3 regions of the Lysinibacillus sp. AR18-8 genome follow, and region 3 is predicted to be linked to each of the others. Evidence: riboswitches for the same ligand, from Rfam matches in the RefSeq annotation. Region 3 holds a riboswitch; each other region holds the start of a gene.

Region 1 (7,399 bases), on a different contig from region 3:
GCGGCGAAGCGGTTACCAATGGATTGAATGCTCTGCACAAGGATGATTAAGATAAAGACAGTTGCATACATCACATCAACCTCATAGCGCAAATGACCATAACGATAGGCAAGGTCACCTAAACCGCCAGCACCAACCATTCCTGCCATTGCTGTTGCACCAATTAATCCTATTGTGGCAATTGTTAAGCCTAAAATAATAGATGGTCGCGCTTCACGTAATAGGACATGCCAAATGATATGGCGACGTTTAATACCCATGGCTGTGTAGGCTTCTACTACTCCGGAATCCACTTCTAAAAGCGCAGATTCCATCAGCCGTGCAATATAAGGAGCTGTGTAAACAACTAGTGGAACGATTACACCTTTAACACCAATTGTTGTACCTACAATTAACTTGGTAAAAGGTAAGATGAAGAATAACAAAATGATAAATGGAACAGAGCGAACAATATTGATAAATAGATTAAAAAACTGATAGAAAAATTTATTTTCAAAGGATTGTCCTGGTCGTGTTAAAACGATTAATAACCCTAATGGAATGCCAATCAGAATGGAGAAAAATAATGAAATTCCGACCATTTGAAATGTTTCGATAATTGCTTTGCCAATAACACCTGACCAGTCTGTAAAGAAGCTTTGGATACTACTCATTGAACGCACCTCCTAATTCTTCCACTGCCACGCCATTTTCTGAAAAATACGTTAACGCCTTTTGGACAATCTGCGTTTCGCCATGTAAATGCACCACAATATTGCCGACAATACCGTTTTTTAATTCAATAATATTAGCTGTTAAAATATTTGGTTGCACATCATATACCTTAGTGACTTCTGCTAATAATGGCTTACCAGTACTTTCACCAAGGAATGTTAAACGGATTACACTTCCTGAAACATTTAATTGCTCAATAAGAGAAGGGGATAAATTACGTTGTGAAATTGTATTCAAAAACTTTCGCGTTGTAGGGTGCTTCGGTTTCGCAAAAAGTTCAATCGCTGTGCCAAATTCCACAACTTTCCCTGATTCTAGAACAGAAACCTCATCGCAAATTTTTTGAATTACATTCATTTCATGTGTGATGAGCAGAATCGTAATGCCTAATTCACGATTAATTTTTAACAACAATTCAAGAATGGCTTCCGTTGTCTCAGGATCAAGTGCACTTGTTGCTTCGTCACTAAGTAAAATCTCTGGTTCCTGTGCTAAGGCACGTGCAATAGCCACACGCTGTTTTTGACCACCTGAAAGTTGATTTGGGTAACTATCTAGTTTATCTGTTAAACCGACAATTTCAGCATACTTAGCTACTCGGTTTTTTACTTCCGCCTCTTTATAGCCTAGTAGCTTTAAGGGAACTGCAATATTATTGTAAACTGTTGCTGTTTTTAAGAGATTAAAGTGCTGGAAGATCATCCCGATTTTTTGGCGTGTTTGACGTAATTCGTGAAGAGAAAGGGTCGTAATGTCTACATTGTCTATCACTACTTTTCCTGCTGTAGGACGTTCTAGTAGATTAACGCAACGAATGAGTGTACTTTTACCAGCACCACTATAGCCGATTACACCATGAATTTGTCCCTTTTTTACGTGAAGATTGATGCCATCCACAGCTTTTATGATGCCTTTTTTCGACTTAAATTCTTTTGAGATATTTTGTAATTGAATCATGCAATTGTTTGCTCCTTTCTCAAGCTTCTAAAAAGCAAGAATCTGCTCGTCTTCCCATTGGGGAATTTCAGCAGATTCTTCGGCTTTATAGAAGCTTTCTGAACATATTACCAGCTAGGGATTACAGAACCTTTGAATTCCTCTTCGATGAATTGACGCACTTCGTCAGATTGGTAAGCCTCAACGAACTTTTTAATTGTTGGGTCATTTTCATTTTCAGCACGTACAACAATATAGTTCACGTATGGAGAATCAGTAGATTCCAATAAAATAGAGTCATCTTTAGGGTTAATGCCAGCTTCTAGTGCAAAGTTTGTATTAATAGCTGCTACATCTACCTCACTAAGTTGTTTAGGAATTTGAGCCGCCTCTAATTCAATGAATTTTAAATTCTTTTTGTTTTCTTCTACATCACGGATTGAGGCTGTTAAGTCTGCACCCTCTTTTAACTTAATATAGCCAGCTTCCTGTAAAACAAAGAGGGCACGCGCTCCATTCGTTGGGTCGTTTGGTAGGCCAAACGTTGCACCTTCAGGAATGTCATCAAAGGATTTATATTTTTCTGAGTAGATACCCATTGGATTTAAAATCGTCTTGCCCACTGGTACTAAATCTGTATCATGGTCTTTATTAAATGTATCTAGGAAAGGCTCGTGTTGATAGCTGTTCGCATCAAGATCACCTTCAGCTAAGGATGTATTAGGTAAAACATAGTCAGAAAATGATTTTAGTTCAACTTCTAGCCCATTTTCTTTTGCTACTTTAGCGGCTACTTCTGCAATTTGTTCGTGTGGACCAGAAGTGACGCCTACAACGATTTTCTTTTCATCAATTCCTTCAGCTTGGCTTTTACTATCTTCTTTAGAGCCACAGCCTGCTAAAGCTGCTACTAATGTTAAACTTGCTAAACCTACTAAAAATTTATTTTTCTTTTTCATGAAAATACCTCCAAGATTGTTTTTATCGGTTTTTTGAAAATAAAAAAACTCTCTTACAAATTAAGAGAGGCTCATGAAAAGATGTCCTCTCTTATCTATCAAACGAAGATCGTTTGCAGGATTTAGCACCTTCCTATAAAAGGAGGTTGCCGAGCTTCATAGGGCCAGTCCCTCAGCTACTCTTGATAAGAGATTTATAATATTTTTTTGTAATTCCGATAGAACTAATATAATTTATAGGGTATAGTAAGTCAATAAATAATTTTTAAATTTTTTATATAATTATAATATTTCGACGCAAAAGAGGGATAACAATGTCTGTAAGAGTTAATTATGGTATAGGTTCATTTGGTAAGGTTATTAGTGCTCGTTTTCTAACGGGAACAGATATCATTGAAGGAATTGAAGCGCTTTGCGAAGAGAATAGTATAGAGTCAGCAACAATTGTAAGCTGTATTGGCAGCTTTCAAAAAAGTAGCTTTGTTTATTTAGTGCCAGATGCAACAGTTCAAATTCAAGTTCGTTTTAGTGATGTGATTGAAAAAGAGGGACCATTAGAATTTATTCAAGGTTCAGGTGTGGTGTGTAAGCGAGATGGTGGATATGAGACACATTTCCATGGTTCTATGAGCGATCAATGGGGTGTTGTATCAGGTGGGCATTTAATAAAAGGGGGCAACCCTGTTATTACTGCTGACATCGTGTTGGCAGAGGTACAAGGGATTCAACATATTCGAAAATGGGATGATGAAACAGGTCATGTTCAATTTTATCCATTAGAAAATGGTTTAGGGCAACCAAGGAAAATTGAAAAATAGTAATAATCCTGTAGCTAGGGATAGCTACAGGATATGGCGTCATTATCTTTTAAACAATTGTAATTGCTCGATTCTATGGATTGCTTCACGTAAGCGCTCCTCACTAACCAGCAATCCTACGCGAACATAGCCTTCACCATATTGACCGAAGCCATTACCTGCTGCTACAGCGATATCAGCTTTTTCGAGCAAAAGATCAGCAAACTGTTCACTTGTATAGCCTAATGGTACAGGGAGCCATGCGAAGAAGGAGCCTTTTGGAGCCGTAACATGCCAGCCAATTCTTCGAGCTTCTTCAATGAGTACATTGCGGCGACGCTCATAAGTAGCTCGTAGTTCATCCGCACATTGTTGGGAAGCCGTCAGTGCTACTGCTGCGGCTTGTTGAATGGCAGGGAATTGACTACAAAACAGATGATCCTGGATTAGATTAATAGCAGCAATAATCTCGGCATTCCCTACAGCGAAGCCTATACGCCAGCCAGCCATATTATAGGTTTTCGATAATGTATACATTTCAACTCCTACTTCTTTTGCACCCTTTGCTTGAAGGAAGCTAACTGGTTTATTACCGTCAAATCCTATTGCCCCATAAGCAAAATCATGTGATACGATAATATTGTGCTCCTTCGCAAAGCGAACGGTCTCTTCAAAAAACGCAAGTGATGCTGTACCACCTGTAGGGTTGTTCGGGTAATTTAAGTAAAGAAGCTTTGCTTTTTCTTTCACTTCATCAGGTAATGCATGATAATCAGGTAAGAAATCATTTTCAGCAAAAAGGGGCATTACTTCAAAATTGACATCTCCTAGTACAACACCTGATAGGTAATCTGGATAGCCAGGATCTGGTAAGAGCATCGTGTCACCAGGGTTTAACACAGCTAAAGGTAGCTCAACTAGACCAATTTTTGTTCCACCAAGAATCGCTACCTCTGTATCTGGATTTAGTTCTACCTGATATTCACGTTGATAAAAGTCCGCAGCAGCTTGGCGTAATTCAGCGAGACCTCTAAATGGTGAATATTTGTGGTTTTGAGGATTTTCAGCTGCTTCCTGTAATGTTTGAATGATGTGAATAGGCGTTGGCTGATCGGGATTTCCTTGCCCAAGGTTAATGACATCACGCCCTTCTTCTAGAGCCAAGTTTACTTTTTGAACGAGTGCTGCAAAAAATTGAGTGGGTAGTTGCTGTAGTTTTTTAGAGAATTCCATGCATGATCACCTTTTTCAGAATATAATAATTATTATTGAAGAATATGAAGCAAATAGTATTACTTTTTCTGTTAATTGTCTAGAGGAGGAATAGAGATGAAAATCGGTTGTATTCAATTAAATGTTGGCTTTGGCAAAGTTGAAGAAAATTTTGAACGTGCCGAGGATAAGATTCGTGAAGCTGCAAAAAATGGGGCAGAAATCATAGTGTTACCTGAAATGTGGAATACAGGCTATGCTTTAGAGAAACTGCCTGAGCTAGCAGATATCAATGGTGAGCGGACAAAGGCCTTTTTGGCTAAACTTGCTAAGGAACTTGATGTACATATTGTAGGGGGCTCTGTTTCAACAAAGAAAGGCGATAAATTTTATAATACGATGTATACCTTTGATCGTAATGGAGAACTTGTTGGGGAATATAGCAAGGCACATCTTTTCCGTTTAATGGACGAGCATCTTTACTTGGAAGCAGGGGATGAAATGAATCGTTTTGCTTTAGATGATATTGAAGCTGCTGGTGTCATTTGCTATGATATTCGCTTCCCAGAATGGTTACGTGCACATGCATTACAAGGAGCAAAGGTATTATTTGTACCAGCGCAGTGGCCAACTCCAAGGATTGACCATTGGAAAACGTTGCTACAGGCTCGTGCAATTGAAAATCAATGCTTTGTCATTGCAGTTAATCGTATTTCGAAAAAGGTAGAAAATTTTAATGGGCAGTCTATGATTATTCAGCCTTGGGGAGAAGTATTATGGGTAGGTGCTGAGGACGAGGAAGTAGCAGTGATCGATGTAGACTTTTCTATTGTCGATGAAGTACGTGGAAGAATTCCTGTTTACGATGATCGTAGACCTGGATTGTATCACGATGTAGTTGTGAAAGGGTAATAAAGGGCACGCTTAGGAGGGGAGTTAACCTTTTAAGCGTGCCAACTTTTTTCTAGCTCTTATCCTCGATTAATGAATTGGCTAGTAGCATAAATTCAAGTGTAATGCGGTTATGCCCGTTCATAAAATTTTTACCAAGTAAACTTTCAAGCTTTTTTAAGCGGTGATAGAGTGTTTGACGAACAATAAACAATTGATTCGCTGTTTGCTGTTTAGAGCCATTTGTTTGTAAATACACCTGCAATGTTTCGAGAAGCTTACTATTATATTTTTCATCGTATTCAATAACGGGCTGTAAATAGTCATAAATCACTTCCTGTAAATCCACCTGCATTTGTAATTTATAGATTAAATGATATAAATGCAGATCATCGTAAAAGAACGAGGACGTTTGTACTTTTCGACAAATATATAAGGTTTCTAGTGCAGTTTGATAGCTTTTAGGAATTTCATCTACATCACAAACAACCTTCCCAATAGCTATCTGATAACCTTGTGCCTGCTGCTTTTTATAAAATTCAGTTTTGACCAAAGAGGAAAACATGTTGTTTAGCATATCACGAATGGCTTTACTATCTTTTGTATGCAGTAAAATAAAAATAACATAGCTTTTTCTTTCAAATAAAAATGGAATAAAGCCATGTTGCTCAAAGAGATTACGATAATAAAGCTTACTATAGACTACATCCTCCTGTGCCTTTGTCAACGTATTAGGAGAAGCCAAAATAAAGACAGTGCCACTGGATTGTGTATAGTTAGTATAATGTGTAACGATAAATTTATAGATTTCCTCCTTAGATAGTTTTTGATCAATCCAATCAGCTAAAATCGAAGCATCCTCAATATTCTTTTTTTCCTCAATATAGAACTCTCGCATTAAAAGCTGTGCCAACGCTGTTGCCGTGCGATCTAATATTAATAATTCAAATTCGGAGAAAAGCCCATCTTCTCGATAAATTGATAAATCGGCATAATGTTGATCAAATAGAAAAATAGGCTCATGTTTAAATTGCTGAGACGATGTATTCAATGTTAGGAATTGCTGCCGCTTTTTATGAGCCATATTCGGGAAAAAGACAGGTTCTCTTCCCTTAATGGAAAACATAATTTGTATTTTCAATTCATTATACATATTTTGTAAAATATCGTCCGTGTTTTGTCCCAATACTGCATTTTTGTTCAATGTTTGTGAGTAAGCTTCTAGTGAAGAAATCAATAGATATTGCTGATTGATAATTTGACTATGTAAATCCTGTGTAATACGAACAAAAGGAACTGCTTCATGAAAAACAATAATAGGAAACTGGTGGCGGTTGGCAAGTGTTAAAATCGCTTCAGGTACTGCTTGAATAGAGGTGCCATATTCAATACAAAGTGCTGCACAATTTTTTTGAATGATGGCTTCTATAAAGGATACAAAGTCCTCAATACTATGTTGGAGACTAAGCCCTGTAGTTAATACTAACTCTTCACCAACTAAAAAATTATCAACATGTATGATTTCTAGTACATGTGCCCATTTAACGCTCCTTGTTAATCCCTCATGACCTGCAACTACCTCTGCATTTTGAAAATATTTATTCTGTAAAACGTCTAGTACTTTTAGTTGAAATGGGCTCATTTTTGCCCCTCCTTTTGACATGCGTGTCTGTGGTTGGAATTCAATAATTTCTGCTTGGTGCTAAAAATTTACTCATAAAATCGTTTAAAAATTATTTTAAGAATATTTAGTCTATTTTACATTATGTATAAAACAAAAGTATAGAATTTTACAGTTTGTCTATTACTTCAACGTTATGAAAGATGTAAGATTTTTGTAAGCGATCAAGCAATCTACTAAAAGAGGTGACAGATATGGGGCAACAAACG
Region 2 (7,399 bases), on a different contig from region 3:
TCGTATGTACAAATCAATTGAAGAGACAGCTATTGATCTTGGTATGCCTGAGGATCAAGTAATGCGTCTAATTTACGAAGGACGCATCCGTTCTGTTTACGATGGCCAACAAATTTTAATCAATAGTGGACAATTCAGCACTTATTTTAAACAATTGGAACGTATAAAAGAGGAAATTGAAATTTGGCGTGCTACTCCTATTCCAGAGGACATAGACGTCAAAGATGAAGACTAAAAGCCCACCATTCATACAATTGAACATTGTTGAATGGCGGGCCTTTTTTAAAGCTTTTATTAGATTGTCACAACAAATCCTGCTCTTTTCCCAATGATTTCAGCATAATCTTCTACCATGACACTCGCTGTTGGATACATCCCTGCTCCAGGACCGATTAATGTTAATGTACCAATATAGTTAGTCTCTAATGCCACCGCATTGAACACATCATCGACTGGATAAAGTGGATGCTCTTTATCAACTAGTTGAGGACCTACTTTTGCAATAATCTTACCGTCAGCTAGTTTTTCCACCTCAGCAACATGGCGGTAACGAAGACCCTTTTCACATGCTTCATGAACCTGTTCAGCAGAGATACTATCGATCCCAATTACCTCTACATCTGACCAGTCAGGCTGCTCACCAAAAGCTAAGGCACTTAATATCATTAATTTTTTAAATGCATCCTGCCCAGATATATCATTATATGGATCTGCTTCGGCATAACCTAAGCCTTGTGCCTCTTTTAAAGCTGTTTCGAACGACCAGCCCTGTGCACGCATTTTTGTTAAAATATAATTACATGTGCCATTTAAGACACCTTGTATACGACTTACATCATTTACAAGTAAGATATTTTTCATTGTTTTTATAACAGGTACGCCACCAGCGGTAGTAGCCTCATAGCCTACAAAAACGCCATTAGCTTTTGCAAGATCCTGCAACTCCAAGCCTCGTTTGGCAAACATCACTTTATTGGCAGTAATAACATGACATTTATGTTCCACCGCTCGCTTTAAATAACTGTATGCAGGTTCTTCGTTCACAATTGCTTCAAACACTACCTGCATACCTGGCTCTGCTAAGACTTCATCCATACTTGTTGTCATTAAATGTGCTGTGCCTGGGACACGTTCACGACTAGCATCTGTCACTAAAATCTTCGCTACCTCTAATTCAATACCTAATTTATTTTTTAGCTCTTCTCGTTTTTCATTTAAAATATGGTAAATCCCCTGACCTACCGTTCCAAATCCTAAAATCGCTGCCTTTATAGTTGCCATTCTTGTTATTCCCTCCAACTTACATTCCGCAGTTTCATTAAAGCTAATTTTCCATGGGGTTGTGTCATGACAATTTGACACCCACCGCAGTCTTTAGCCAACAACTCTCTTTGTATGAGTTTCGCTATTTCTATATGTGTTAGGACACACACAAATTCAAATAATTCAAAATTTAACTTAAAGAAAATTGTAACGCAAATACACGCTTTGCACAAGAAAAATCTTTCTAGGAAGGACATTTGTTTTCTCTAGATGTGCAAAAGAAATCGGTTTCATTCCCTTTATTATACGTTTTATTAATCAATCTATAAGATTTGAACAAATATTGACTATTACATTTCAATATATGAATGTCTTTCTTCTATTATATATATGTATGCTCAGACACTCATAACAATCCCTTTAAAGAAAAAACTCATTCCCTGTAGCAGCAGAGAATGAGCTTAAAAATATGAGGGGGTTTTAACTTGCTTTTGAAAGCAATTGATAACGATATTGTGCTAAAGCTTGTTGAACAAGACTAATCTCTTCTTCTGTAAAATTTGGTATTGCATACGTACGTTCCACTAATTGAAATGTACCATACTTCAAGTAAAACTCTGTTGCAGGAAGTGAGATATGGCTCACACCGTACTGTTCATATGCCTCAAATACTTCCTTTACAGTAAAGTCCTTTTCAGTAAAAACATGTTCTTGAAATGCTGTATGACCAAATACTTCCTGCCATTTTCTTTCGACTGATGTAAGAAGGTGTTGAATGGATTTATTGTTGACAAATACATGCCCTTCATTTAGCTCATATATTAGATAGGATACAATGTTTTGCGCACTATAGATGTTACCCATTTTAAACACTCCTTTATCATCAGTTTTTGGGAAGAGTAATCACTGGCTAGGCAACTACTCTTCTATATATTCAAAAGTGGGGGAGCACTTATGAAAACATTTACCTTTTTTAAAAAAATTTTCGTACTGTTAACTTATTTCCTAGTATATAACATGGATTTAATAAAGTCAATAATACATATAAAATTACTTGGTATTATTTTTTATAAGGTTCTGATAATTAACGGGTGCAGTAATAGATTGATGTAGCAACGTTTAACGCATTACCAAATGAGGCTAATCGAATGAGAAAATACGTTAACGTCACAACATCTTACCATTTTCTTTAAACTTTAAGCTTCTACTGTTTGTTCAGTTGTTGTAGCCTGTGTAATGGCTTGATCTAAATCAGCAATAATATCCTCTACTGCCTCTAAACCGATGGATAAGCGAATGAGCGACTCGGTTACACCAGCTTGAACTAATTCGTCTGCTGATAGTTGCTGATGAGTAGTGGAAGCTGGATGAATAATTAATGACTTTGCATCACCTACATTTGCTACATGTGAAAATAATTTCACGCTATCAATAAGCTTTCGCCCAGCTTCTCGTCCACCCTTTATGCCAAATGTAAGCACTGAACCGAAGCCATTTCTTAAATATTTTTTTGCTAACTCATGTGTCGGAAAATCTTCTAGGCCATTATAATTTACATACTCCACAGATGGGTGGTTTTGTAAATACTCAGCCACTGCCAATGCATTTTCATTGTGTTTAGGGATACGCAGATGAAGCGTTTCTAACCCTTGCAATAAATTAAAAGCAGCATCAGCACTTAATGTTGGACCAAAATCACGTAATAATTGTACACGTAGCTTTGTAGCAAAGGCAGCAGAAGCTGTATCAATTCCATAACGTAGACCATGGTAAGAGGCATCTGGTTCAGTAAAACCAGGGAATCGACCGCTAGTCCAATCAAACTTACCAGCGTCTACAACAACGCCCCCTAAAGTTGTACCATGACCTCCTATCCATTTAGTTGCTGAATGAACTACAACATCTGCGCCGTATTCAATAAGTGTAGAACCGTAAGGAGAAGCGAACGTGCTGTCAATAATTAATGGTAGACCATTATCATGTGCAATTTTAGCTACTGCCTCAATATCTAAAACCTTTAAACTTGGATTACCATAAACCTCTGCAAAGACAGCTTTTGTTTTATCAGTAATCGCTGCTTTGAAATTCTCTGGGTTTGTTTCATCTACAAAAATTGTTTTAATACCATAGTTTGGCAATGTGTTAGCAAATAAATTATACGTACCACCATATAAAGAACTAGCTGCTACTATCTCATCACCAGCTCCAGCTAGATTTAAAATGGAAAATGCGATAGCTGCTGCACCAGATGAAAGTGCTACTGCTGCTGTTCCACCTTCCAATAAAGCCACACGTTTTTCAAACACATCAACTGTTGGGTTGGTAATTCGTGTGTAAATGTTCCCTGCTTCCTCTAAGGCAAAAAGACGTTGCGCATGAGCAGTGTCTTTAAATACGAAAGCAGTTGAGCGATAGACTGGAACTGTGCGAGAACCCGTCACTGGGTCTGGCTCTTGACCACCATGCAACAGCAATGTTTCTGGTTTAAAATTTGTCATTGTGTACCTCCAAATGGTTATTTTTTTACGATGGTACCGGAGATGAGGAGGATTTTTCTGTAGAAAACAAAAACCCTCTTCAGCTAAGAAGAGGGTTGCGGTTGCAAGTTTTCCTCCCCTTATCTGCCAGATCCAAGTAAGAATCTGTAGGAATTAGCACCTTAGTAAGCTCATTGCTTACTGGTTGCCGGGCATCATAGGGCCTATCCCTCCGCCGCTCTTGATAAGAGTATGAGATTCAATTTCCATCGTTGTTACACAGTATAAACATAGAGTTTTTTTCTGTCAACAAGTAAATTTTATTTTTTCCGAAACTTCTGTCTGCTCTTATACGTAATATGAACGCATACACTATTTTAGAAAAAATTTTGAGAGGAGTATTTTTATGGTAAAGGCCGTGATCATTTTTCTTATGATTGGCTATTTAATAGGCTGTATTCACGGCTCTAAAGTGGCTCAATTTTTATCGGGGGTTGATTTAAAAAAGGCTGGCCACGGTAATGCTGGTGCCTCTAATGCTACTCTTTCCCTTGGCTGGAAGTATGGCGTTTTAGTAGCCCTCATCGATATAGGCAAAGGCGTTGTCGCTATTATAGGTGCGCATTTTTATCTAGGGGACGCCATTCATTTAACAGAAGAACAAATTTGGCTGCTTACTTATATTATGGCTGCTGGGGTTATTTTAGGTCATAATTTCCCCTTCTACATGGGCTTCAACGGCGGGAAAGGAACGGCCTCCATCATTGGTATTTTACTTGCTGTTGATTGGAAGATTGGTTTATTTGCACTTATTTTATTTGTTATTTTATCCTTTGCAACAAATTATTTAATTGTAGGTGTTCTAGAATTTTATCTCGTGTTTTGTACAGTAACTTATTTATGGATTCCTGGCATTGGCCCAACCATTATAGCTCTTCTTCTTTTTGGCATAGCCATCATCCTGCACCTCGAAAATATTAAACGATTAGTCAATGGAACAGAGCCTAAAGTAACTTCTGCCTTTAAGAAAAAGAAATAATATTTAATGGATATTTTTGTATTTTTTGTGACCGTATTTTTTCTCTTTATCTACTCATATTGCTGTAAAAAACAACATTTTCACATAGATTTTTTTCTACAATAAAATAGACATATTCTTATCTCAATAAAACATTATACAGGCCGATGTTATGGATAATAATCGTCATTTTTATCGTAGAAAGGATGAGAAAATATGTCTTCACCAAAGCAAGCAGCTACAAAACTTAATTTAAAGCCACTATGGATTGGCTTGGCATTCGCGTTACTAATCATTATTACCTTTTTACCTAACAATGGTGATTTACCTATAGCTGGGCAACGAGCTTTAGCCATTTTAGCTTTTGCAGTCATCCTTTGGGTTACAGAGGCCGTTTCATATCCTGTGAGCTCGGCCATGATCATTGCACTAGTAACTGTTTTACTAGGACTCGCTCCGTCAATGGATAATCCAACTACAGAGCTAGGAACAGCTAGCGCATTAAAATTATCTTTAAGTGGCTTTAGTAATTCTGCCGTTGCTTTAGTAGCAGCAGCTCTTTTTCTAGCGGCAGCAATGCAAATTACTAATCTACATAAACGACTTGCACTTTGGATTCTTTCACTGGTAGGAACGAAAACAAAAGCTATCGTATTTGGCGCTATTTTAGTGTCTATCGTCCTCGCATTTTTTGTACCTTCTGCTACAGCACGAGCTGGCGCGGTAGTACCGATATTGCTTGGAATGGTGGCAGCATTTGGTTTACCACGTGATAGTCGGCTTGCTGCCTTATTAGTTATTACTTCGGTACAAGCCGTTTCCATTTGGAATATTGGTATTAAAACTGCAGCAGCTCAAAATATGGTGGCTTTAAACTTTATCCAAGAGCAATTTAATGTGGATATTTCATGGGGTGCTTGGCTACTTTATGCAGCCCCCTTCTCAATTATTATGTCGATCTTTTTATTTTTCATTATGATTGCTTTAATTAAACCTGAGACTAGCAATATCGAAGGTGGTAAAGAGGTCATCAAAAAACAGCTTGCAGAGCTTGGCCCATTAAAGGCTCCTGAAATTCGTTTAATCATTACATCCGTAGTTTTACTATTTTTCTGGGCAACTGAAGGGAAGCTACATCCATTTGATACGACAACAGTCACAATTATTGCTATCGCGATTCTATTAATGCCTAAAATCGGTGTGTATTCATGGAAGGAAGTTGAGCCTCATATTCCATGGGGGACAATTATCGTCTTTGCGGTAGGCATTATGTTAGGAACCATTTTACTAAATACGCAAGGTGCTGCATGGTTATCAGATAAAGTTTTTGGTTCACTTGGGCTAGATACTATGCCTTTACTAGCAACCATCGCACTCGTAACTTTATTTAACATTTTGATTCATTTAGGTTTTGCAAGCGCAACTAGCTTAGCCTCAGCACTTATACCTGTGTTTATCGTTTTAGCCTCCACATTAACGGCTAATGTTGATCAAGTTGGTTTTGTTATTGTGCAACAATTCGTCATAAGCTTTGGCTTCCTGTTACCAATTAGTGCACCACAAAACATGCTTGCCTATGGTACAGGCTCCTTTACAACAAAGGATTTCTTGAAATCTGGAATTCCCTTAACCATTATCGGTTTCCTTCTCGTACTTTTGTTCTCTGCAACTTATTGGAAATGGATTGGATTATTATAGAACTTTCATTAAATTAAAACGTAAAAGCCTTGAAGAAACAGACTATCTGTCCTTCAAGGCTTTTAAGATAAGACTATTGTTTCGTAAAAGCAGGGTCCTTCATCGTACCGTTTTTCGCATAGTTAACGTGCCATGATAGTGCTTTTTCTAGGTCATGTGGTGTGTGATGTCCACCCGTTGCCTCATTGGCATCATTAAAGTACTGCCACAGCTGCTCCCTATAATCAGGATGTGCACAATTATCAATGATAAGTCCCACTCGTTCTTTTGGAGCAAGTCCTCGTAAATCTGCTACGCCCTGTTCAGTTACAATGACATCAACATCATGCTCCGTATGATCCACATGTGAGACCATTGGGACAATACTCGAAATATCTCCACCCTTAGCATAAGACTTTGTTACAAAAATTCCTAAACGTGCATTACGAGCAAAGTCACCAGACCCTCCGATACCATTCATCATCTTTGTACCAGAAACATGTGTGGAATTCACATTGCCGTAAATATCTAATTCCAATGCCGTATTCACTGAAATTAATCCGAGTCGACGAATAATTTCAGGCTGATTTGAAATTTCTTGAGGGCGCAACACTAATTTATCAGCATATTTTTCAAAATTCCCATAAACACGGTTTCCTACTTGCTCAGAAAGGGTAATAGAAGTAGCAGATGCAAAATTCACTTTCCCTGCATCCATTAATTCAAATACTGCATCTTGGAGAACTTCTGAATAAACTTCTAAGTTCTCAAACTCAGAGTCTTTAAAGCCTAGCAATACAGCATTTGCTACTGAACCTACCCCAGATTGAATTGGACGCAAACTTGTTGTTAAGCGACCTACTTTAATCTCTTCACGTAGGAAATTTAATAAGTGATTAGCCATAACATCTGTCTCTTCATCTGCAGGGACAATCGTTGATGGCGCATCTAATATATCCGAAAT
Region 3 (7,399 bases):
GTTGAGGTAGATGAGAAAGAAGCTTTTAACGCCTATAAAAAATCAGCTGAGGCAGGGTATGTGGAAGCACAATATCGACTTGGTGGAATTTATTTAGAGGGGCGCTTAGGCCAAGCGAAAGATGTCAATCGTGGTCTGTTTTGGTATGAAAGAGCTGCGGAGCAATATCATGTAGACGCCTTTTATGATTTAGGTTATATATGGAGTAATGGTCTGGCAGGAATACGCAATCTCGAAAAAGGTATTCATTGGTTTAAGCAGGCTGCACTTCAAGGAGATGTGGAAGCCAAGCTACAGTTGGGGCATATTTTTAATAAAGATACAGGGTTAGATAGAAATCTGAAAGAAGCTATTAAATGGTATGGACTCGCGGCAGATGCAGGATCCGAAGAAGCGGCTAAAATATTACAGGAACTTAAAGGATTGTAAATTTAGTGTTAAACAAACATAGGTTTTTAGAATTATTTATGTTGCTACGGTATGAGGGTATTTGGGTCTAAAATAGACTGCTGTTTACGAGTATTTAGATAGATCATGATTGAGGATAAAAAATATTAGTATAGTGAAATTTGAAGATGATCGATAAAAAAGTAGAATAAATATAAAGCAAGTAAGCATAATAAACAAAAAAATAGTTAAAAAAGCTACCCAATAATATTGTGGTAGCTTTTTTATAGTTTATTACGCTTTATTTAACAACAAGGACTTTTTATACATTTTGTGTAAAATAATGGTATTAATAAGATTGACAGTCATTTATAAAATGATTAATGTAAATGAGTGATTTTGAAAAGAAGCATACGTAAATAATTTACTGTTAGTCATGTAGGGACTATATCTGTTTGCTGAGAGCAAATGACCTTAGGATAAATTGAGCAAATGGGTACCCCACATACTTTTGGAGGAAGTTTGTCATACGGAATTGCACTATCGAATGTAACCATTAAATCTGACTAATCAGATTTTATCGGTATTTTTTCGTGTATCCATCAATATGTTAAAAGGGATTTGATGTTTCTCAGCCTGATGAAAGTAAACGGAATGAAAGAGGGAAGATGTGTGATTTTTCAAAAACAAAGAAAGACGAAGGTATTGGATTTACAGCAATACACAGTGAAAATGGATTTGTCCTCTCGTCAATCGATGGCGAAGCAAATTGAAATGCTGAACTTAACGAAGAACGACTTACAATATTTAAAAGCTTTCCAGCCAATAGTTATGGATAATGTAGATCACATCGTAAACCGTTTTTACAACATGATTGGAACAGAGCATCATTTGGTAGATATTATCAGTCATCATAGTTCTGTAGAAAAGCTTAAAGTAACATTACGGCAACATATTATTGAAATGTTTAACGGAACCATCGATGAGATGTATTACCAAAGGCGTGTAAAAATTGCAAAGGTGCATGTCCACATTGGGCTTAGAACACAGTGGTATATCTGCGCATTCCAAGATTTATCGATATCATTTATTGATTTAGTCGAAAAAAATATAGAATTTCCACAAGATCAATTTAATACGATCAGAGCTATATCGAAAATTTGTAATTTTGAGCAACAACTCGTTTTAGAAGCTTTTGAAAACACTGTGGAACAACTGAAAGAAAAAATGGTTCATGAAAAAGAAGCGATTGAACGACAGATTGTAGATTCTTCGGAAGCACTTGCAGCTATCTCGCAGGAAACCAATAATTCTTTTTGCTGCTTAAGTAAGCAATCTGACGAAATTAAACATTTGGCAAAAAAATCACTCGATGTGTCTACACTGGCTGAAAACCAAGCACTTGAGGGTCGCGAGCGTTTAAAAAATCAATCACAAAATATGCTCAATATTAGTCATTCTCTTCATGATATAGAAGAAAATATTGAACAATTATCAGGTATGTCTAAGGAAATGGAAACAATTATGAGTGTTGTGACCAATATTGCGAATCAAACGAATCTATTGGCTTTAAATGCTGCAATTGAAGCAGCACGTGCTGGGGAAGCGGGAAAGGGCTTTAGCGTAGTGGCCGATGAAGTACGTAAATTATCAATTCAGACAAAAGAATCTGTTACAGCAGTGGCTTTGTTATTGAAAAAGACAGGTGAACGAACAGAGAAATTAGAGTATTCTTTGACCAACATTCAAGATGAAGTTGCAGCAGGTGAAGAAAATATGTTACAAACTGAAGGCCAATTTACGAGTATATTGGGAGCCATGACAGAAGCAAAAGATCAAAATGAGTGTATGGCAACAAAAATACAAGCAATTGTAGGCATATTAAGTGAATTAGGCACTTCATTTACTGAGGTAACAAATTCAGCTGAAAAATTAGCGAGCTTTGCGCAAAATTTAAAAGGATAGACTACTAACATTTACATTCTATTTTTCATATTTTTAGACGTAATAAACACTATAGTACCTATTTAAATGTTTGTTGTGAAGTTATCGCTATAGAGGATCAATTTTATAGAGATTCAGAAAGTAAGAGCTATTTCACTGATGAAATAGCTCTATTTTTGCTAAATTTGTAAAGGGTTTAACGTAATTTTCAATGAAAAAGGATTATACTGTAGAAAGAATGAATAATAGGGGCGGTTATGATGAAAACAGTTGTTGTTTTAGGCGGCGGTATTACAGGACTATGTACAATGCATTATTTGCAACGTCAAGTGAAGGAACATAATTTAGATGTTCGTCTAGTGCTTATAGAAAAAAATACATATTTAGGAGGCAAATTATATTCAGCACATGAACAAGGTTTCATCATGGAAACGGGTGCTGATTCTATTGTAGCCCGTCATCAAGGCGTTATGGAACTCGTTCAGGAGCTTGATTTTGAGGCGGAATTAGTTTACAACGAAACAGGTATTTCTTATATTTATACGAATAATGAGTTACATGCTATTCCGGCAGATTCAACTTTCGGAATACCGATGAGTGTAGCATCCTTAGAGGAAAGTACACTTATTTCAGAGCAGGGAAAAAAAGAAGCGTTGAAGGATTTAACATTGCCAAACAATGGCTTCACAAAGGAAAGTTCTATCGGTGAATTTTTAACTTACTATTTAGGAGAGGAACTGGTGAAAAACCAAATTGCACCAGTCCTTGCAGGTGTTTATTCGGGAGATTTACATCAGCTTTCTATTGGCTCTACTTTACCGTATTTAATTGATTATAAGAATGATTTTGGAAGTATTATTAAAGGCTTTGATGCGAATCGTGAGCAATTTGTTAAAGCAGCGAACAAAAAATTTATATCCTTTAAAAATGGTTTATCTTCTTTAATTGATCGACTTGAACAAACCTTATCCGATGTAGAAATTATCAAGGGTGTTACTACACTAAATGTTCAAAAACAAGATAAGAACTACACAATTTACTTAGCTAATGGTGAAATTATTGAGTCAGATTATGTCGTTTTAGCATTACCGAACGATACTGTACAAAATCTGCTACAGGATGAATCTTTAAACCGCTATTTTGACCAATTTACGACAGCGTCAGCGATTACTATCTATTTGGGTTTTGATGTGCCAGACGCTAAATTGCCAGTAGATGGAACGGGCTATATTGTTTCCCATAATTCAGACGTAACTTGTAATGCAGCAACTTGGACTAGTCGTAAATGGAAGCATACATCGAAAGAAAATAAATTACTTGTGCGACTCTTTTATAAGAGCATCAATCCAGCCTATGAGCAACTACGCGCCATGACGGATGAAGAATTAGCAGCAGTTGCTTTAGAAGATGTGAGAAAGAGCCTAGGAATAGAGGAGCAGCCAACCGTTGTGAATGTAACAAAATGGATTGATCAAATGCCTAAATATGATCTAGCGCATCGTGAAGCATTACAAGGATTACTACAAGAATTACATGAGAAATATCCTAATTTATCGATTGCAGGGTGCTCGTATTTTGGCGTAGGTATTGGTGCTTGCATTCAAAACGGGAAAAAAATTGGTGAAGAGCTTGCAAAGGAACTTGCCAATTTCTAGGGTTTTAAGTGGAAAAAAACTTTGTTATGTGAAATAGTCTTGACTCATTCGTCAGTAAACGATATGATTCTTTTAATTATTTAAAAAATTCATACTTAATTCTTATCAAGAGAAGCAGAGGGACTGGCCCATTGAAGCTTCAGCAACCAACTTTATTGTCAGGTGCTAAATCCAGAAGACCGTTGAGTCGAAGATGAGAAGGAACAACAATGATGAATCGTTAAAGCCTTCTTTTTTTATGAAAGAAGGCTTTTTATTATATAGAGACATAGGAAGAGAGGCTAATTTTATGGGATTGCTTGAAAGGTTAAAAACGCATGTATTGACGGCAGACGGTGCAATAGGCACAGTGCTATATGGCTATGGATTGGAGTATTGCCATGAGGAAATGAATGTTCAGAGACCCGAGTTAATTGAAAAGATTCATAGAGAATATATTGCAGCTGGTGCTGACATCATTCAAACGAATACGTACGGTGCAAATGCCATTAAATTAGCTCGCTATGGATTGGAATCACGTGTCCAACAATTTAATGAAGCTGCTGTCACCATCGCAAAACGAGCAGCGGCTGATGGCGGTCAATTTGTTTTAGGAACAATTGGTGGTATTCGGGGAATTCGTAAAAGTGATGCAACCTTGGATGAAATATTAGCGACTATTGAAGAACAAGCAAGCGTCTTACTTGCAGGGAATCCAGATGGCCTTTTACTTGAAACTTATTATGATTTTGAAGAATTAACAGCAACCTTAAAGATGCTACGAGAAAAAACAAAATTGCCGATTATTGCACAAGTTTCTATGCATGAGCCCGGTGTTCTACAAAATGGGATGTCTTTAAATAATGCTCTCCATGAGCTTGAAGCCCTAGGTGCTGATATTGTTGGTGTCAATTGTCGACTAGGTCCACACCATACAATTCAGGCATTTGAAGGTGTAGAACTTCCTAATAAGGCATTTATGTCGGCCTATCCAAATGCATCACTACTGGACTTAGAGGATGGGCGTGTCGTTTATGAATCAGAAGCTGATTATTTTGGTCGAGCGGCTGTTGAATTGCGTGATCAAGGTGTACGTTTAATAGGGGGCTGCTGTGGTACAACACCCAAACATATTGCAGCAGCAAAGAAGTATTTAGAAGAGTTATCACCGGTTCAGGAGAAGCTTGCGAAGCCTAAAAAGATTGAGATTGTTCGGGAAGCGGAGCCAACAAAGTATGAGCCTCTTCATGAAAAAGTTAAACGTGAACGTTCTGTCATAGTAGAGTTGGATACGCCTAGACATTTAGAGATTGATGGGTTCCTTGAAGGAGCAAAGCAATTATATGATGCAGGTGCAGATGTAGTTATGATGGCAGACAATTCATTGGCCTCTCCACGTATTAGCAATATTGCAATGGGCGCATTGTTGAAGAGCTCACATGGTGTACGCCCACTAACTCATATTACATGTCGAGACCGTAATTTAATTGGTCTACAATCTCATTTAATGGGGTTAAATGCTTTAGGTATTCATGATGTGTTGGCCGTTACGGGTGATCCAACGAAAGTAGGAGATTTCCCAGGTGCGACAAGTGTTTATGATGTATCTTCCATGGAGCTAATTCAATTAATTAAGCAATTAAATGAAGGGGTCTCTTTCTCAGGTAAGCCACTTCGTAAAAAAGCAAATTTTTCAGTTGCTGCTGCATTTAATCCAAACGTCCGTGTGTTAGATCGTGCTGTGACACGCTTGGAGAAGAAAATTGAGCATGGGGCAGACTACTTCATTTCTCAACCAGTATATACGAAAGAGAAAATTGTAGAGATTTATGAGGCAACAAAGCATTTACAAGCTCCAATTTACATTGGTATTATGCCTGTTACGAGTTATAAAAGTGCTGAATTTTTACATCATGAAGTGCCAGGTATCAAATTATCTGAAGATGCCTTAACAAGAATGAAAGCATGTGGAGAAGATAAAGAAAAGGCAACCTTGGAAGGGATTGCTATTGCCAAAGAATTAGTAGAAGTGGCTACGCAATATTTCAATGGGATTTACCTTATTACACCATTTTTACGTTACGACGTGACACTAGAGTTGATGAAATATATAGAGCAATTGGATGAACAGAAAAAAGGAGTAAGTATACATGGCTAAGCACTCGATTGAAGAGCAACTAGAGAAACGTATTTTAATTCTTGATGGCGCAATGGGAACAATGCTACAAAATGAAAATTTATCAGCAGAGGATTTTGGTGGCGAGGAACTTGATGGCTGTAATGAAAATCTTGTGCTTACTAGACCAGATGTCATTGAAAAAATTCACCATAAATACTTAGAGGCAGGCGCAGATATTATTTGTACAAATACATTTGGTGGGACGCCTCTTGTGTTAAATGAATATGATCTTGGCACAAAAGCAGAAGAAATTAATAAGCGTGCAGTGGAAATTGCTCGCCAAGCAGTTGATCGTTATTCGACATCGGATTGGCCACGTTTTGTCGCAGGGGCTATGGGGCCAACAACAAAAACGTTATCAGTAACAGGTGGTATTACATTTGAAGAGCTAGAGGAAAATTTCTATGTACAGGCAAAGGCATTAATTGAGGCAGGAGCCGACGTTTTGTTATTAGAAACAAGTCAGGATATGCTCAATGTCAAAGCAGGCACACTTGGCGTAAAGCGCGCTTTTGCATCAACGGGAAAAGAGCTACCTGTCATGATTTCAGGAACAATAGAACCGATGGGTACAACGCTTGCAGGGCAAACAATTGATGCCTTTTATATTTCGATCGAGCATATTAAACCATTATCAGTTGGCCTAAACTGTGCGACGGGACCTGAGTTTATGACGGATCACATTCGTTCATTAGCAGAGCTTTCAACAGGCTATATTAGCTGTTACCCAAATGCTGGCTTACCAGATGAAGAAGGGTGTTATCATGAATCACCAGAATCGCTATCGCAAAAATTAAAAGGCTTTGCAGAAAAGGGTTGGCTTAATATTGTAGGTGGATGTTGTGGGACGACACCCGCTCATATTGCAGCCATTCGTGAGATCTTAAAAGATGAAAAACCTCGTCAATTACCAGAAAAAACACATGGTCATGCGGTATCAGGAATTGAACCGTTATTGTATGACGATTCTATGCGTCCGTTATTTATTGGGGAGAGAACAAATGTAATCGGCTCTCGTAAATTTAAGAATTTAATCATTGACGGGAAATTTGAGGAGGCCGCAGAGATTGCACGTGCTCAAGTCAAAAATGGTGCACATGTTATTGATATTTGTTTAGCCAACCCTGATCGCGATGAATTAGCCGATATGCGTGGATTTATGCAGGAGGTTGTAAAAAAGGTTAAGGTGCCTCTTGTGATTGACTCAACTGATGAAAAAGTAATTGAGGAAGCATTAAAGTTTTCACAAGGGAAA

Evidence for each region. A riboswitch is a leader RNA that binds a small molecule or an ion and turns the genes downstream of it on or off. The one in region 3 is predicted to bind S-adenosylmethionine.
Region 1: linked by a shared signal. The riboswitch ahead of BFM98_RS07805 (MetQ/NlpA family ABC transporter substrate-binding protein) and the one ahead of BFM98_RS18420 (bifunctional homocysteine S-methyltransferase/methylenetetrahydrofolate reductase) in region 3 are both predicted to bind S-adenosylmethionine.
Region 2: linked by a shared signal. The riboswitch ahead of BFM98_RS22365 (O-acetylhomoserine aminocarboxypropyltransferase/cysteine synthase family protein) and the one ahead of BFM98_RS18420 (bifunctional homocysteine S-methyltransferase/methylenetetrahydrofolate reductase) in region 3 are both predicted to bind S-adenosylmethionine.

What each region holds. Positions count from the first base shown of each region.
Region 1 is NZ_MDGU01000008.1:220,008-227,406, reverse strand. Features, by position in the region: gene BFM98_RS07815 (methionine ABC transporter permease) at 1-653, opposite strand, end outside; gene BFM98_RS07810 (methionine ABC transporter ATP-binding protein) at 646-1,671, opposite strand; gene BFM98_RS07805 (MetQ/NlpA family ABC transporter substrate-binding protein) at 1,779-2,609, opposite strand; SAM riboswitch class I at 2,698-2,801, opposite strand; gene BFM98_RS07800 (PPC domain-containing DNA-binding protein) at 2,924-3,427, shown strand; gene BFM98_RS07795 (pyridoxal phosphate-dependent aminotransferase) at 3,470-4,639, opposite strand; gene BFM98_RS07785 (carbon-nitrogen family hydrolase) at 4,736-5,530, shown strand; gene BFM98_RS07780 (PucR family transcriptional regulator) at 5,583-7,151, opposite strand; gene BFM98_RS07775 (amino acid permease) at 7,385-7,399, shown strand, end outside.
Region 2 is NZ_MDGU01000052.1:121,148-128,546, reverse strand. Features, by position in the region: gene BFM98_RS22380 (MerR family transcriptional regulator) at 5-235, shown strand; gene BFM98_RS22375 (homoserine dehydrogenase) at 295-1,281, opposite strand; gene BFM98_RS22370 (hypothetical protein) at 1,744-2,127, opposite strand; gene BFM98_RS22365 (O-acetylhomoserine aminocarboxypropyltransferase/cysteine synthase family protein) at 2,460-3,761, opposite strand; SAM riboswitch class I at 3,878-3,991, opposite strand; gene BFM98_RS22360 (glycerol-3-phosphate acyltransferase) at 4,147-4,779, shown strand; gene BFM98_RS22355 (DASS family sodium-coupled anion symporter) at 4,975-6,456, shown strand; gene BFM98_RS22350 (succinyl-CoA:acetate CoA-transferase ScpC) at 6,530-7,399, opposite strand, start outside.
Region 3 is NZ_MDGU01000027.1:27,432-34,830, reverse strand. Features, by position in the region: gene BFM98_RS18435 (tetratricopeptide repeat protein) at 1-429, shown strand, start outside; gene BFM98_RS18430 (globin-coupled sensor protein) at 1,060-2,352, shown strand; gene BFM98_RS18425 (protoporphyrinogen oxidase) at 2,592-3,986, shown strand; SAM riboswitch class I at 4,086-4,186, shown strand; gene BFM98_RS18420 (bifunctional homocysteine S-methyltransferase/methylenetetrahydrofolate reductase) at 4,276-6,123, shown strand; gene metH (methionine synthase) at 6,116-7,399, shown strand, end outside.